One region of the Bacillus atrophaeus genome, then DNA from elsewhere that is predicted to be linked to it. Evidence: riboswitches for the same ligand, from Rfam matches in the RefSeq annotation. Region 1 holds a riboswitch; each other region holds the start of a gene.
The links. A riboswitch is a leader RNA that binds a small molecule or an ion and turns the genes downstream of it on or off. The one in region 1 is predicted to bind thiamine pyrophosphate.
Positions count from the first base shown of each region.

Region 1 (4,187 bases):
AGCGAAAAGCTGATGTCTGAGAAGATCACCCGCTGCCCTCTTGAAAACGAAAGCCTGTTTACCTCTAACACATCCTCAGTCAGAGGGAGATTCTTGCCTTCTTTGAAAGCGGGAACCGGCTGTGTAAACAGCATCTCTTTTGACAAAGTAAATGGTGCGCTCAAGTTTTCCTGCATGGCTGCGACATGAGGAATGGCAACGCCGATCTTTTTCAGTTCTTCTGAACGGAATTGAAAGATATCCGGTGTTTCACCATCCATCACTTTCTGTCCCGATGCGTCAAGCACAATTGTCCGTTCCACCCAAGGGGCCCACTCGTCAAGCTGGTGTTCAATGACGAGAAGCCCGAAGCCCTTTTCCTCCTGCAGCTCCTTTATCATGTGAACAAAGCTGCGTGCTGAATGAGGATCAAGAAGAGAAGTCGGTTCGTCCAGAATAATAAGATCAGGCTCCATCGCCAAAATACAAGCCAGCGCGACTTTCTGCTTTGTTCCCCCGGACAGGGCTGAGATAGTTTGATTCTTCAAGCCGGTTAAATCGAGTTTTACTAATACATCATCGATTCTCTCTTTCATTTCTTCCTTGGGCATTTGCAGGTTTTCCAACCCAAAAGCGATTTCATCTTCAACCGTGAGCATGCAAAACTGCTGGTCTGGATCTTGAAAGACCACTCCGATATGTAAAGAGGGCTTTTCAGAAGCTTGAAAATCTTCAATATTTTTTTGGAAAAGTGAGATGCGCCCAGTCTGCGCCGCATCACAAGCTTCTGGGTAAAGGCCATTTATACAGAGGGCCAGCGAGCTTTTGCCGCATCCGCTAGGCCCGAGCAATAGTGCCCGTTCTCCCTTTTGAAGCTGAAACGTCAAGTCTTTAAAAATCGGCTTTTCATCTTCTTCGTAGGAAAAAGTCAGGCGGTCGATGCTGAGGAGCTCATTAGAACCCTGCATGCTGGGACACCTGTTTCCGTTTCTTCTTGAGTTCCTTTCCGAGCGCCATGCCGTTTAATACGCCGGTATAGGCGAGTGAGTCACTGATAACTTTTCCGAGAAGGCCTGCAAGAAGCGCTCCGGAAAACAGACGAATGATGAGCATGAGCAGCAAGTAGCCCGGCGACAGTGCAGCATATCCGGCCACGAATAAGTCATAAATAAAGCTTGTCACTGACGAGCCCATCCCGGCAAGAAGGACAATAGGGAGAGAATACACTCTCCAGCGCGCGGCAAAAAAGACCGCTTCAGCCCCGAGGCCTTGAACAAGTCCCACCACAATCACCATCGGACCTGACGGATTGCCGAGCAGGCATTCAACAAACGCGGCAATGGTTTCTGAAATGAGCGCCGCGCCGGGTTTTCTGATGATATAAGCGGCAATAATAGATACGATAAACCAGATGCCGTAAATCGGTTCATAGCCCATCGGACCGAAAAAACCTGCAAGCACATTTCCGAAATGCGTAAATAATAAATAAATAACGGCAAATACAACACTGATTACAGACATAACAACAATTTCTCTAACCTTCCAGCTTTTCATTTGATCCCTGCTTTCTTGACGGACTGTTTGCCGAGAAGTTCACAGTCATCGTCACATGATTTGTTTTTTCTTCTGCGAGCCGGAATGCGGCCTCCAATGTGCGGAACACATCGTGAGCGTCTCCGTCAAGCTCGCTTGCATAATGCACACCCTGCACAAAAGTGCCTTGCGCTTTAGCGATATCGACCGCTTCTGAAATGATGCCCATATAATCCAGTTCATTCATCGGATAGAGCGCAAACTGACAAGGGGCCTCCGCTCGGATCTCACGGGTATTTTCGTCATTCAATCTTTTGCCATCTTCAAAAAGAAACGAATCACCCTGTGTATCACCCGGGCAGCCGATAGAAAAGGTTCCGTTCATGACGATGTGCTTTCCGCTTTTGGCTGCGTGAAGGTATACAGCTTTGGCGGCGTCAAATACATGATCCATTTTCCCGCGAAAGCATGTGCTGATATGATCTGTCTTCTTCCAAACCTTTGATGTATCGGTTTCCTTCAGCGCCGACATGATCACATTGATAAAATCATCTGTCATCGGGTATAAAGAAAATCGAAAACCGGCGATTCTGCTTGTGCCGCATACGTTGTTCATTTCTCCGACCTCCTGGTTGTTTTTTGGGAAAATAAAAAACTGCATATCCATAGGGAATATGCAGTCATAGAACGGAAGACGCAAAAAAAGGCGTCGTATCGGTCATCCTGCACTTCCCCACGCTGGTATTATCCAGATCGGGTTATAAGGGATCAAAACGCGTGTTGCCGCGTTTTATCTCAGCCAAAATAGCACCCCTAGTGCTTTCCATATACAATTTTTTATTTTGAGATCATCATAGATGATAAGATAGGATTTGTAAACAGGGATGATCATTTTTTTCATATAGAGCAAGGAAAGGGTGATAGGATGTGGAAAAAGGGCACATTTTAATTGTGGAAGACGAAGAAAAAATCGCAAGAGTGCTTCAGCTGGAATTAGAATATGAAGGATATAAGGCCACTATTAAAGAAACCGGCACTGAGGGTCTGCACGCTGCATTAGAAGAAAAGTTCGCCTTGGTTCTGCTTGATGTCATGCTGCCCGGTCTCAGCGGTCTTGAAGTGCTCCGCCGATTGCGGAAAACAGACATGCATACGCCTGTTATTTTATTAACCGCGAGAGACAGTATACCTGATAAGGTAACGGGCTTGGACATCGGAGCAAATGATTACGTAACCAAGCCGTTTGAAATTGAAGAGCTTTTGGCAAGAATCAGGGCGGCGCTCCGGCAAAACGGATCAGATCCCGGCACATTTTTATCACTTGGTGATCTGCAAGTGAATGAAAAAACGCGTGAGGTCAAACGGGCGGATCAAGAGGTTGAATTAACGCCGCGCGAATTCGATCTGCTCGTATTTATGCTGAAGCATCCGCAGCAGGTGCTCACGCGTGAACAAATTCTTACTTCCGTGTGGGGGTTTGATTATTTGGGAGATACAAATGTAGTAGATGTGTACATACGCTATATTAGAAAAAAGCTGGACTACCCATACGAAAAACAGCTGATCCACACAGTCCGCGGGGTCGGATATGCAATCAAGGAGTAGACGATGAATCTAAAGACCAAAATCCACCTGTATACGTCTTTATCGCTTTTCATATTGCTGATATTGATTCATACGGCAGTGTATCTTATTTTTTCATCTGCCTTGACGTCAAAAGATGCGTCAAGGTTAGCCGAAGAAACGGCCAATATTGCAGAAGCTCTCCATACCGCTGAATCAGAAGGGGTGGCCCTTGAGGATATGCTCCAGGCATACCTTCCGGCTAACGGGATGGTCAGAGTTGTTGATAAAGACAAAAAGGCCGTTATCATAGTGACAAAAGACAAAGCATACAAGAATTTTCCGAAAGTGTTTCATAGCGGGCAGACCGAAGAAGTGACAAAGCAGAATGGCAGGCTGTACGCCGTCGCGGCTGTACCGGTCATTTGGTCAGATGGCGAAGTCGTCTCGCTTCAGCTCATTGAAAGAGAGGAGCACACGGAAGAGAGCCTGCTGCTTTTGCGGATTATTTTAATCACGGCAAGCGCAGCGGTATGCATCGCTTCGTACTTTGCTGGCAGTCTGCTGGCCCGGCGCATTGTCAATCCAATCAGAAAACTGATAAAGACGATGAAAGATATCCAAAGAGAAAAAACCTTCAAAACGATTTCGCTTAAGGGACAGTCACACGATGAATTATACCAAATGGGGCTTACATTTAATCAAATGGCGGAGATGCTGAAAGAGCATTATGAAAAACAGCAGCAGTTCGTTCAGGATGCTTCGCATGAGCTGAAAACCCCTATCACCGTTATCGAAAGCTACAGCAGCCTAATCAAAAGGTGGGGAGCGCAAAAACCGGAGGTGCTAAAAGAATCGGTCGAGGCGATTCACTCTGAAGCCATAAAAATGACAAAACTGACGGATCAGCTTCTCACCCTTGCCAAATACCAGAAAGACATGAAGCTGGATGTGAAAACGATAGACATCATCGATTTGGCCCGTTCTGTTATTCAAACCTTACAAAGCGTCTATGGGCGGGATATGATGCTGGAAACCGAATGGGAAAGTTTATATGTGACAGCGGACGAACAACGCATGAAACAGCTGCTGACCATTTTACTCGATAATGC
Region 1 is NZ_CP154443.1:2,746,955-2,751,141, forward strand. Features, by position in the region: gene AAHT65_RS13975 (energy-coupling factor transporter ATPase) at 1-947, opposite strand, end outside; gene AAHT65_RS13980 (ECF transporter S component) at 934-1,533, opposite strand; gene AAHT65_RS13985 (Ykof family thiamine-binding protein) at 1,514-2,128, opposite strand; TPP riboswitch at 2,226-2,337, opposite strand; gene AAHT65_RS13990 (response regulator transcription factor) at 2,440-3,117, shown strand; gene AAHT65_RS13995 (ATP-binding protein) at 3,121-4,187, shown strand, end outside.

Region 2 (4,187 bases), 140 kb from region 1:
AGTAATCTTGAAGAAAATTGCTTTCCGCCAATTGTTAGCATTTCTCATCCGCCTCCTACAAAATGGACAATTTCTATAACATCCCGATCACAGAGATTAATATGCCGATAGTTCTCTTTATCAATGATTTCTTTATTTCTCTCCACAATGACAATTTTATTTTCAAGCTGGTAGGACGCGAGTAAATCTTGGATAGTGCCGGTGTCCTTGTCCCATTCCACTTGTTTTCCATTCAGCTGAAGCATCATGCCTGAACCGCCTCCTTGCGATCAATACTAAACGCGTCTATCCATTTTTGATTGACCTTTCTGTCCATGACCAAATCGCAAATTACTTCACCAGTAGCCGGAGCCAGCAAAATTCCGTTTCTGAAGTGGCCTGCGGCAAATAGAATCCTGCTATCCTCCGGGTGCCTGCCGATATAAGGTTTGCCGTCTCCAGTTCCCGGCCGCAGCCCAGCCCAAAAACGGTCTACCTTCATATATTGGATGGCCGGCAGCATTGTTTTTGCTTTCTGCATAACGGATTCAAGTCCGCCAAGTTCCGGCTTATCACTCCAATCTCCCGGTTTCATTGTCGCCCCGACGACCAATCTGCCGCTTTTTCTCGGAACGATATAGCAATGGTCATGATAAAGTGTTTTCGTAAGCGGAAAATCGTCATTCCAGACAGAAAGGCACTCTCCCTTAACAGGGAAAAACGCTTGGTTCAGACCGAGCTGCTTAAAAAACTGCCCGCTCCATACCCCGCTCGCCACGACAACATAATCCGCATAAACTTCACCGGCCGTCGTTGTGATGCAGACGGCATCTCCGTCCCGTTTTATTTCCGTAACGGATGTGTGTTCATACAACTCAGTGCCTGAAAGCCTTGCCGCTTTGGCGTAAGCCTTGCATACGTAAAAAGGCTCAACATGAACATCAGCTTTAATCAGGCTGGCTCCGGCAATCTCTTTTGACGTATACGGCTCATTCTCCAGCACTTCTTCTTTTGTATGCCAGCTTACGGAGTCTAAATCGTCCATCTGCCGTAAACGAGCGACGTCTTCTTCTGAAAACGCCAGCTTATACATTCCGCCGTTGTGCCGTCTGATATCAATGCCTGACCGTTCATTCAGCTCGGCTTCAAGCGCCTGATATAAACGCTGGCTGTACATGGCAAAATCAAAAAACGCATCCCGCGCCTCGCACTCGGCGTGAGCTCCAAGCATTCCCGCAGCTGCGCTCGTTGTTTTTCCGCCGATTGTTCCGCTCTCAAACAAAGCCGTTTTTTGCTTTTCTTTTGACAAATGATAAGCGATGGCTGAACCAATGATCCCGCCGCCGATGATGACTGTATCATAGTGCCTTTTCATACTTGTTCTCCTTTAGCTTGCGGGAATAGCTTCTGGAGGCTTCCAAAGGATCCGGCGCTGAAAATATTCCGGACATGACAGCAATCCCCGCGGGATCGGCTTGTCTCACTTCGGGTATCCTAGAGGGCGTTATACCTCCTAATGCAATCACCGGTATCGCAAGCGTTTGTTTTATTTCTGTCAAGAGTTGCACACCCCTGCCTTCTAAACCTTGTTTGCATTCCGTTTCAAACACATGCCCGAACAGCACGTAATCCGCATCATCACGTTCTGCTTGAACGGCTTCTTCAAGCGAATGAACAGACCGTCCGATATGAAGATGAGGAAACCTCGCTCTCACCCGTTTTGCCGAAAAACTATGGCCCGGCAGCTGAACACGATGAATATTGGCAAAGAGCGCAATATCCACCCGATCATTCACAATCAGCTTTTGCTTCTCAACACCACCTTGATAAATAAGCTCAAGCAGCTTCAGGATATCATCGGCCGATTTTGACCGTTCTCTGATATGAATGAAATCAACCTCATCTTTAACGGCAATGATCGAAGCCGCGAGATGTTCAACACGCTGGCAATTATCAGTTATCGCGTGCAGCTCCAAGTTTCTCCACCTCTTTTGCGGCGCTGTTCGACCAGCCTTCTTTTCGGTAGGCCATTCCCCAAAATTGGTACTCGTAATAGCTGGAAATGACAAAATTCTCTTTCATTTTGGCGCGGACTTCCTCCGTGCTGCTTTCCGCTAATTCATCTAATCTGTTAATCTGTTCTTCCACCTGCTGTTTAAACCAGTCGCCGCCATAGGTATTTATCCATTTTTCATAAATCGGATGACCCGGATCACATTCAAGCAGCCTCTCGCCCACTTCATAATAAAGCCAATAGCATGGCAAAAGAGCAGCCAAAATTTCCGCAAAGTTCCCGCTCATCACCGAACGGTACATATGGGAGGTATAAGAATACGCAGTAGGAGACGGCTTAAACTCCTCACGCTCTTTTTCACTGATTTCCAAAAGCTCTGTAAATTCTCGGTGCAGCGCCATTTCCGATTCATATGTGCCTTGCGCGTGGCTTGCCATTCGCCCCGTCGTAAAAAGATCCTTGGCATATGCAGCACCGAACGACTGGACCTTTGCAAAATGCGTTAAGTAATAAGAGTCTTGAAGAACATAATATTTAAACCGGTCAATCGGGAGGCTTCCGTCACCAATTCCCTGCACAAACGGATGGACAAAGCTTCCATCCCACCATTCTGCTGCTGCCTGACGACACTCTTGCGAAAACTTCATCATGTCATTCCTCCATTCTGCTGCTGCCTGACGACACTCTTGCGAAAACTTCATCATGTCATTCCTCCATTCTGAAAAATAAAAAAACCACTTTCCCGAAAGGAAAAGTGGTTTGGAATTTGCATAGATAAAATAACCCAAATACCGCTCCACTTCCCTACGCAGGTTTTAACCTGTTCAAGTTATGAGGGTCTAAAAGTCTCACTTTTATCTCAGCCCTTTTGAAGGGCACCCCTAGTGGTCATACAATTATATTTTAATTTTTACTGCACCTCTATATTAACATGAATCCATTTTTGGTCAAGGTTTATCCTTCCAGTGTTCTTTTCATTTCCGTCACATACTTACGTGATCCGGTCACGATCAGACGGTCACCTGATTGAAGCCTTGTATCTCCATGGGGAACAATGCTGTCCACCCCTCTGAAAATCCTGACAAAAATGACATCTCCCGTTAGAGGGAATTCACGCAAAATTACACCATCGTATTTGCTGTTTTCCATATTAATTTGGTACAGCGAAGATTCCTGGTTTGTGAGCAACTTCATAACACCAGGAGCCTCGATAAGCGCACGCAGCAGTGTCTTAGTGGAAAGCAAAATGGAAAAAGTATTGATGCCTTCCTCCTTTAATTCAGCTTCATGTTCAACTGAGCCGACGCTTGCGATGACGCGTTCCGTTCCTTTTTCTTTGGCGTAAAGAGCAATATCAGCATTTACATCTTCATTACCTGTCGCCACAACGAGGACATCCGTCTCAAATATCCCATGTGACTCAAGGGTTTCACGCTCATAATCAGAAATGGTTTCCACGCTGAAAACAGAGTCTGACAGCTTTTCTTCTGCATTTTCCTGATATACGTGGACCACCCTGACTTCATACTCTTCCTCAGGTAATTCCAATGTTACCGGCAGCGTCATCTGATTGGCGCCAATAAACGTAATGGTCTTTTTCTCCTCCGGCTCCTCTTCTCTTTTAAACAATTTCTTAAAGCCGACAGGCGTTATAATGCTTGCAATGACAGCAACCAAAGTCAGCGCCCCTGACATATTCGCGCTGATGATATGCAGGCGTTCTCCAATCGTCGCAGCCGCAATGACAAGAGAAAGCGTAGACGTCAATAAAAAGCCCGATGCCCATACCGTCCTGTTGTCATACCATTTTTTCAAGTAAAGGACAGGAAGGATTTTGCTCAATAGCAGCGCGATTAAGAGAAGCGGAATCATGATTAAAATCAATGGGTCCTGAAAAAGCGACCAAATGTCTAATTTAACACCGACCATCACGAAGAAAATCGGAATCAAAAAGCCGTAGCCGAAGGAATCCAGCTGCTGCACCAGCTCTTTGTTCGGCGAAAGCAGAGAAACAAGCACACCAGCTAAAAATGCGCCGAGAATATTTTCAGCTCCAAGTGATTCAGACAATGCGACAAGGACGATAATCAACGTGAAAATCGCACGTGTACCAATTTGGATCGTTCCTTTTGACATCGACTCCACGAAAGAACGATGCTTAAAGATCCGCCCGAAGAAATAAAGCACAACTCCG
Region 2 is NZ_CP154443.1:2,605,389-2,609,575, reverse strand. Features, by position in the region: gene thiG (thiazole synthase) at 1-41, opposite strand, end outside; gene thiS (sulfur carrier protein ThiS) at 45-245, opposite strand; gene thiO (glycine oxidase ThiO) at 245-1,354, opposite strand; gene tenI (thiazole tautomerase TenI) at 1,338-1,955, opposite strand; gene tenA (thiaminase II) at 1,933-2,640, opposite strand; TPP riboswitch at 2,778-2,886, opposite strand; gene AAHT65_RS13125 (monovalent cation:proton antiporter family protein) at 2,948-4,187, opposite strand, start outside.
Region 2: another riboswitch for thiamine pyrophosphate. It lies ahead of tenA (thiaminase II); the one in region 1 lies ahead of AAHT65_RS13985 (Ykof family thiamine-binding protein).

Region 3 (4,187 bases), 1.7 Mb from region 1:
TTTATGAAACTGTTCAGCCAAATCGGCATCGACCAAAATGAATTGGAGAATCTCTATCAGCATATGTCCGCTTTGGAGAAAAAAGATCCTCAGTTTTCGGACAAGCTATTAGCTTTATCAGACCGCCTGCTTGATTTGCCAAGTTTTACGAGCATCAGTGAACTATCTGCCGGCGAAATTGCGGAACTGCTCGATGTGATGAACGATTTTCAAGACACTTTTCAAGTGAAAACGAAATTTTATCTCATTAATGGAAACAGCAAAAAAGAACTTACAGCCCGGAGCCTGTTGTCTGTCAACCCGGTCCAAGGGTCCAAGCTTCTGGTTGAACTATATGACTGGAACGGAAAATTCCTGCTTGACGCTATTTTTACGGCGGACATGGTAGACTCTGAAACAGCACATCAAACCGGGAGCGATATCCGAAAAGCAGAACAGATTGTAAAAGAGAGCAAAACGTCAACAAAGCCTAAAAAAACCAGCGCCGCACAGGTGGAAAAAACGGTAAAAGGCGCCAAGCTCCCTAAAACAGCAGGCCATTATGCGGAATGGTCTATGTTTGGGCTTTTATTGCTAGCCGGCGGACTGCTTATGATAAGAAAACTTCGTAAAACAGCATCATTGAAGTAAAAGAAATGAGTGACCGCACATTAAACGTTTTAAACAATCTAACAAACGAAAAACAGTCTTTATTTTGTCCATATGCCTAATAGCCGGAGGTCTATATATTACTTCCACAAATGCATGGAAGCTATTACAAGGTTACGCGCTGTTTCAATTCGGCCAGTTCAAAGAGCAAACAGCAAATGAAAAAAATGCTTCAGGCACCGCTAAGGCGGCAGAACCAAAAACAAAAGCTAAAGAAATTAACGAAACCTTTCAAACGGGAGAAAAAATCGGCGATTTGGTCATACCGAAGATAGGCGCCGAATTGCCGATTTACCATGGAACGGATGAGGACGAGCTTGTAAAAGGAGTAGGGCATTATGCAGGCTCCGTCTTGCCGGGTGAAAATGATAATTCGGTCCTTGCCGGCCACCGTGATACTGTATTCAGAAAGCTGGGCGAAGTTGGAAAAGGGGATAAGTTAATCGTAAAAGCATCCTACGGCACATTCACTTATAAAGTCAAAAAGGTGCGAATTGTAGATTCAGATGATCGAACAATCATTGTACCTAAGCCGCGTGCCACGCTCACATTATCGACTTGTTATCCCTTTGACTTTATCGGCTCTGCTCCGGAAAGATATGTACTGGTTGCGAATCTAGAGGAAACATAAAAAACCAGCGGAATGATTCCGCTGGTTTTTGCAATGTTAAGCCTTCTCTGTCTGTAAAAGACGCGGAGCTGTGATAAATAATAAACAGAGCACAACAGCGCATATTATGAAAGAAGGCACCATATAGGTTGCATTATAGCTTAAAGAATAAATCCATACCGGAGTGCCTTTAGGGGCAAAACTGCCAAAAAACACCGCGCCGGAAATGACATGGGCGGCATAGCGTAAAAAACTCCCGATAAAAACAGCGATAATGACAGAAGCAATCAATTTCCCTTTTTCTTTTGAAACAGCGGCTTTATAAACAACAGAAGCAAATAATCCGCTAATTCCTATGACAGCGAAAGCGACAAGATAGTCGAGCAGAAGCTGAACAGGATGCTGGGCGAACAGATTACCGATAGCAATCTGCACAAGACCGGTCAGAAGTCCGGAAGTAAGGCCAGCTTTTACTCCCCACCGGAACGAAATCAAAAAGATGGGTATCATCATAATGGAGATCGATCCGCCTTGAGGCATCCGGAGAAACATCCCGGAAATAATGTCTAATATGACTGCAGCCCCTGTCATGATTGCAATTTCAATAAGGCGTACCAGTTGTTTTGATTGATTCATAAAAATTCCCCTTCCATTAGACAATCCATAAGGACAAACAAAAAAGCAGTGCGGGAAGGATGGGGAAAGTTCCACGCACTGCTTTACGTTCTGCAATTCATTTGGCTTTGCCACATCCCTACGCCAGCGTTAACTAACAGGTTCAAAGGGTCAGAACGAAACCGTTCACTCTCAGCTTTAATGCTCCCCTTGCGGTCATCAAGTATTTAGTTCATTTCTACTATACAAGAAAATAAAAGAAACAACAAGATAACATGTAAGTGATTAAAACAGCAGCATATACAGTTCGGTCCATTGAAGCATAAGCTTATAACGGTCTCTCTAAAAATCTAAATTTAGTTTACTCTTCATATAGAAGAAAATATTCAAAGGGGTAGTTGTAAGGTGAATTCAAATGAGTCCAAAAGAGATGACACACTGTAAACAGGTGTGCCAGTTTTTACGCACTTAACACTAATACTGAGCACTGAAGTATGCGGTGTTCAATTAGTATTCAATCAATCAGTCCCTGAGATTAAAAGAGTTTAGAGGAATAAATAGAATTGCCTTATTTATGTTTCTGATTTTATTCTAGATTTTTTTAAAAAAACTATTGCAATAAATGTTTCAGAATGATATATTATTATTCGTCGCTGATAAACAACAGTGACACAACAACAAGCTTCAAAAAAAATCAAAAAAAGTTATTGACATAAAAGAAGCTGAATGGTATAGTAATAAAGCTGCTTCAAACGAGGCGGACAAGATGATCTTTGAAAACTAAACAAGACAAAACGTACCTGTTAATTCAAAGTTTTAACATAAAAATCGCACAGCGATGTGCGTAGTCAGTCAAACTAAGGCCTGCACGATGCAGGTCACGCGGATGTTACCACAGGATGTGGCGAACTTAATCTGCGATCCATTATCGGAGAGTTTGATCCTGGCTCAGGACGAACGCTGGCGGCGTGCCTAATACATGCAAGTCGAGCGGACAGATGGGAGCTTGCTCCCTGATGTTAGCGGCGGACGGGTGAGTAACACGTGGGTAACCTGCCTGTAAGACTGGGATAACTCCGGGAAACCGGGGCTAATACCGGATGCTTGTTTGAACCGCATGGTTCAAACATAAAAGGTGGCTTCGGCTACCACTTACAGATGGACCCGCGGCGCATTAGCTAGTTGGTGAGGTAATGGCTCACCAAGGCAACGATGCGTAGCCGACCTGAGAGGGTGATCGGCCACACTGGGACTGAGACACGGCCCAGACTCCTACGGGAGGCAGCAGTAGGGAATCTTCCGCAATGGACGAAAGTCTGACGGAGCAACGCCGCGTGAGTGATGAAGGTTTTCGGATCGTAAAGCTCTGTTGTTAGGGAAGAACAAGTGCCGTTCAAATAGGGCGGCACCTTGACGGTACCTAACCAGAAAGCCACGGCTAACTACGTGCCAGCAGCCGCGGTAATACGTAGGTGGCAAGCGTTGTCCGGAATTATTGGGCGTAAAGGGCTCGCAGGCGGTTTCTTAAGTCTGATGTGAAAGCCCCCGGCTCAACCGGGGAGGGTCATTGGAAACTGGGGAACTTGAGTGCAGAAGAGGAGAGTGGAATTCCACGTGTAGCGGTGAAATGCGTAGAGATGTGGAGGAACACCAGTGGCGAAGGCGACTCTCTGGTCTGTAACTGACGCTGAGGAGCGAAAGCGTGGGGAGCGAACAGGATTAGATACCCTGGTAGTCCACGCCGTAAACGATGAGTGCTAAGTGTTAGGGGGTTTCCGCCCCTTAGTGCTGCAGCTAACGCATTAAGCACTCCGCCTGGGGAGTACGGTCGCAAGACTGAAACTCAAAGGAATTGACGGGGGCCCGCACAAGCGGTGGAGCATGTGGTTTAATTCGAAGCAACGCGAAGAACCTTACCAGGTCTTGACATCCTCTGACACCCCTAGAGATAGGGCTTCCCCTTCGGGGGCAGAGTGACAGGTGGTGCATGGTTGTCGTCAGCTCGTGTCGTGAGATGTTGGGTTAAGTCCCGCAACGAGCGCAACCCTTGATCTTAGTTGCCAGCATTCAGTTGGGCACTCTAAGGTGACTGCCGGTGACAAACCGGAGGAAGGTGGGGATGACGTCAAATCATCATGCCCCTTATGACCTGGGCTACACACGTGCTACAATGGACAGAACAAAGGGCAGCGAGACCGCGAGGTTAAGCCAATCCCACAAATCTGTTCTCAGTTCGGATCGCAGTCTGCAACTCGACTGCGTGAAGCTGGAATCGCTAGTAATCGCGGATCAGCATGCCGCGGTGAATACGTTC
Region 3 is NZ_CP154443.1:212,320-216,506, reverse strand. Features, by position in the region: gene AAHT65_RS01255 (processed acidic surface protein) at 1-630, shown strand, start outside; gene AAHT65_RS01250 (class D sortase) at 695-1,279, shown strand; gene thiT (energy-coupled thiamine transporter ThiT) at 1,316-1,894, opposite strand; TPP riboswitch at 1,993-2,094, opposite strand; rRNA gene AAHT65_RS01240 (16S ribosomal RNA) at 2,799-4,187, shown strand, end outside.
Region 3: another riboswitch for thiamine pyrophosphate. It lies ahead of thiT (energy-coupled thiamine transporter ThiT); the one in region 1 lies ahead of AAHT65_RS13985 (Ykof family thiamine-binding protein).

Region 4 (4,187 bases), 210 kb from region 1:
TTACTGATGCCGCTTTCTATAAGAATCAGTCTGTTTAATTCCTTCAAATCGAGTTGGTACTGCCCCGGTCCCGTCTCATTCACGGCGTGTTCCGCGGAAAAAGGGAGCGCGTTGACTTCAGTGATGACACGGTCATCAACCGTATAACAGCCGGCGCTGATAGACGGGCCGATGACAGCCTGTATATCCGATAACCGGGAGCCTTCCTCATCTGTCCAGCGTTTGACCATTTCCCGGCCGATCTGTTTCACAGTCCCTTTCCACCCGGCATGGGCGATCCCGACAAGCAATCTGACCGGGTCATAAAAAAACAGAGGCACACAATCGGCAAAGCATAAGGCCATAAATACATTCTTTTCGCATGTATAGAGCCCGTCCGTTGCTTTAAAAGCGGATGAGTACTCGCGAGCCCCTTTTCCGCCGTCTTCATGCGTCACTTTTCGGACATGATGTTCATGTGTCTGATCGGCAAATACCCATGATTGTAAATCAGTATCAAACAACCCGGCGATTTTTTTTCGGTTTTCAACAACATCTGCATCTTTGTCATGAACATGCAATCCTGTATTTAACGATTCAAAAGGCGGCTTGCTGACACCGCCGTTTTTCGTAGTAAATCCGGCAATGATCTTTGCGTTTTTTTGATTCGTTTGATTCCAGTCTTGTATCATGAGTGTCGAGGGGGTGGTGAGACTGAATGGGTGGTATGTATTCATGATGATCCAACCTTTCGACAAACATTATTGAAATGTGTAATTTCCCACTTATTTTACCACATCTTTATGCATTCGTTTAGCGGCGTTTTTCAAATTTAATGAATAAATGTGCCGGAAGGAAGCGGGTTTTCCGGCATTTAACAGAAAAAGCGCCGCAAAAGCGTTCAGTCTTTCGGTTCACTCAAACGAACCAGGATGACATCTTCCCCGATTTTAACTATATTTCGCCAAGGAATGATCATTTCCTCTTCTTTTCCGAAAAAACCAAGAACTTTTCCATTTCCGCCGAGAATGATGGCTTGAATTTTTCCAGTGGTGACGTTTATGTCGATGTCACCGATGCTTCCTAATTTTTTGCCGTTAGATACATTCACAACATCCTTTACTTGAAATTCAGAAATGCTGATCATTCCATCACGTCCTTTGTCCGTTCTTTTTCTTATTATATGAACGGGATGGCTGAACCTTGTCAAGCATGTGTAAATTTCATTGTTCTTTGCGGGTGCTGCACCATTTGATAATAAAGCTGAGCATAATCTTCGTATAATCAACGAGCTGCTCAATTGAGACTTCTTCATTTACGGCATGGGCATTGTGCAAATCTCCGGGACCGTAAATGACACTCGGAATTCCTGCGTTGTAAAGCCAGCCGCCGTCTGTTACTGACTGGGAAACATCTATAACCGGATTTGTTTGTTTAATATGACGGTGTGAAGCTGTAAGCTCTGAAACAGCAGGATGGTGCGGGTCAACTTCAAGAGCGGGAAAAATTTCTCCTCTGTCTTCTATCATAGAAGAGCCGCCCCACGTAAAGACAGGTCGATTTTCTCTCAGCCACACATCACTATCACTCAATCGATTAATATGATCCTCTATCTCCGCAGCTACTTCCTCATGTGTTTCATTCGGATAAAAATGCACGGTAATCCATAAACGGCATTCATCCGCGATAAAAGCAGCGTGTCTTCCGCCTTCTATTACAGCCGGATTGATCGTGTTCGTGCCGGCCTTAAAGCCGGGATAGCTTTTCATAATCGCCCAGTGGCGCTCCAGCTCGCCAAGCCCGTGTATGATTTTAGCCATTTTTTCGATCGCGCTTGCCCCAAAGGTTCCTCCGCCCGCATGAATCATGTTCCGCCTTGTGCCGTCATGGAAGGTCTGGCGGCTTTTCAATTCGATCCAGCCCGTGATGACGCCGCCTTGTCCTTGAATATGCAGATCGCTTGTATCAGCAACAACGGCAAAGTCGGCGCGGTAACCTCGTTTGCAGCACTCCAGAGTTCCGGCCTCTCCTACTTCTTCACCGATGACAGATTGTAAAATCACATCTCCCGGCAGATCAATCCCCGCTTCACGAATCAATTTCAAAGCGAAAAGCACACTCGCCATCCCGCCTTTCATATCAGCTGCACCTCTGCCGATCAAACAGCCGTTTTTTTCAACAAAATGAAACGGGTCATGCTCCCAGCCTTCTTCATCCACCTCAGCCACATCCACATGCCCGTTAATAATTAAGCTTTGATGGCTGTCTGAATCTGTTCCTTTTAAAACTCCCACTACATTGGGGTCTCCCGGATAAACCTCCCACTTGTCAATTGAAAAGCCCATTTCTCTCAAGAACCCGGCAATCCATGATTGAATTTTGTCTGTGTTTCTGGCCGGCGGCGCCGGTGTTTGAAAAGAAATTAATGTTTTCGCAAGCTTAATCAGTTCATTCTTTTGTTCCTCAGCCTTTTGCAATAAAGCATCTATTTGTTTATTCAATGTCATTCGCTCCTTTTTTGTCATATAAAAAACCGCTTCATTGTATATGAAACGGCTCATGAAAGCAGCGGAGCGCAGACGTGCTGCGTACTCCGCTTTTTTTCACCGCTTCCCTCCGCTGGCATGATCCAGATCAGGTCAATCAGGGTTGAGACACACGTCTCTCTCAGCTCAAAGATAAGCACCCCTAGGATGAACATATTTAATTATCAGGCATTTGTGGTTTGTTTGGCTCTTGTTAAAAACGGACGGCCATTATTCCATAATACGTCGATCGGCATATCGAAAAATGATGAAAGTAAATCGTCAGAAAGCATTTCCTTTATATCGCCTGCTGCAAATACCTCTCCTTCTTTTAATAGAAGGGCTTTATCGAATACAGGCAAAATTTCTTCAGCATGATGAGTCACATACAGAATCGACGGAGCATTTTCTTTTCCTGCGATGTATGTAATCGTGTCTAACAGGTTTTCCCGCGCCATAAAATCAAGGCCTGTAACCGGTTCGTCCAATATTAACAGTTCAGGGTCCGCCATGAGCGCTCTCGCGATCAGCGCCCTTTGTTTTTCTCCTTGAGAGAGCGTTTCGTAACGGCGGTCCGCATAGCTGATGGCTCCCAAATCTTTTAAAAGATTGATAGCTTTTTCTCTGATTTCTTTACTCGGTGTTTCATATAAGCCAATTGAAGCATACGCCCCGCTAAGCGCAATTTCAAATGCTGAATCTGCAGGGTACAATTTTTGCTGAAGGCCGGCAGACACCAGTCCGATTTTCCGTCTGAGCTTATCACCAAGCTCAGTTTTCCCAAACTCATGCCCTAGCACCTGCATATCTCCAGAAGTGGGAAAATAATAAGAACAAAGCATATTTAAGAGCGCCGTTTTCCCCGCGCCGTTTAAGCCGTAAAGCACCCAATTTTCGTTTTGCTGCACTTTCCAGTCTATATCTTTTAGAATCCATTTCCCGCTTCGTTTTAACGACACGCGGTCAAGCTGTAAAATCATTATGGCCCTCCTTTTCATAAATCCGCTGAACTGTTTCAATTTTCATAAAACTTTGTACGAACTAGGATACCTTACTTTTTCCGAAACGTAAACTGCCTGCGCTCCCCAATATAAAAAGCCTTTAAAGCAAGGGTTTGCTTTAAAGGCTTCATCATGCCCATTATTGATGAATGTTCTTATTCATTTGTTTGATTGCCGCCTTTTCAAGCCTCGAAACCTGCGCTTGGGAAATGCCGATTTCTTCTGCCACTTCCATTTGTGTTTTCCCTTGGAAGAAACGTTTTCTTAAAATCATTTTTTCCCTGTCGTTCAGTCTTCTCATGCCTTCTTTTAAAGCGAGTTCTTCAATCCATTGTGTATCTTTATTGCGCTCGTCACTGATTTGGTCCATGACATAAATAGGATCCCCGCCGTCATTATATATCGGTTCAAAGAGAGAAACCGGATCTTGGATGGCATCCAGCGCAAACACAATTTCTTCATGCGGTACTTCAAGGACTTTGGCGATATCCTCTGCTGTCGGCTCCTTGCTTGTCTCACTGATCAACCGTTCTCTTACCTGAAGCGCCTTGTATGCGATATCCCGCAGCGACCGAGAGACGCGTATCGGGTTGTTATCGCGTAAATACCTGCGGATTTCTCCGATAATCATCGGTACAGCATATGTTGAAAACTTAACATTATGGCTTAGATCAAAATTATC
Region 4 is NZ_CP154443.1:2,959,848-2,964,034, reverse strand. Features, by position in the region: gene pgeF (peptidoglycan editing factor PgeF) at 1-716, opposite strand, end outside; gene AAHT65_RS15110 (YlmC/YmxH family sporulation protein) at 881-1,126, opposite strand; gene AAHT65_RS15105 (acetylornithine deacetylase) at 1,203-2,486, opposite strand; TPP riboswitch at 2,574-2,679, opposite strand; gene AAHT65_RS15100 (ABC transporter ATP-binding protein) at 2,690-3,484, opposite strand; gene sigG (RNA polymerase sporulation sigma factor SigG) at 3,645-4,187, opposite strand, start outside.
Region 4: another riboswitch for thiamine pyrophosphate. It lies ahead of AAHT65_RS15105 (acetylornithine deacetylase); the one in region 1 lies ahead of AAHT65_RS13985 (Ykof family thiamine-binding protein).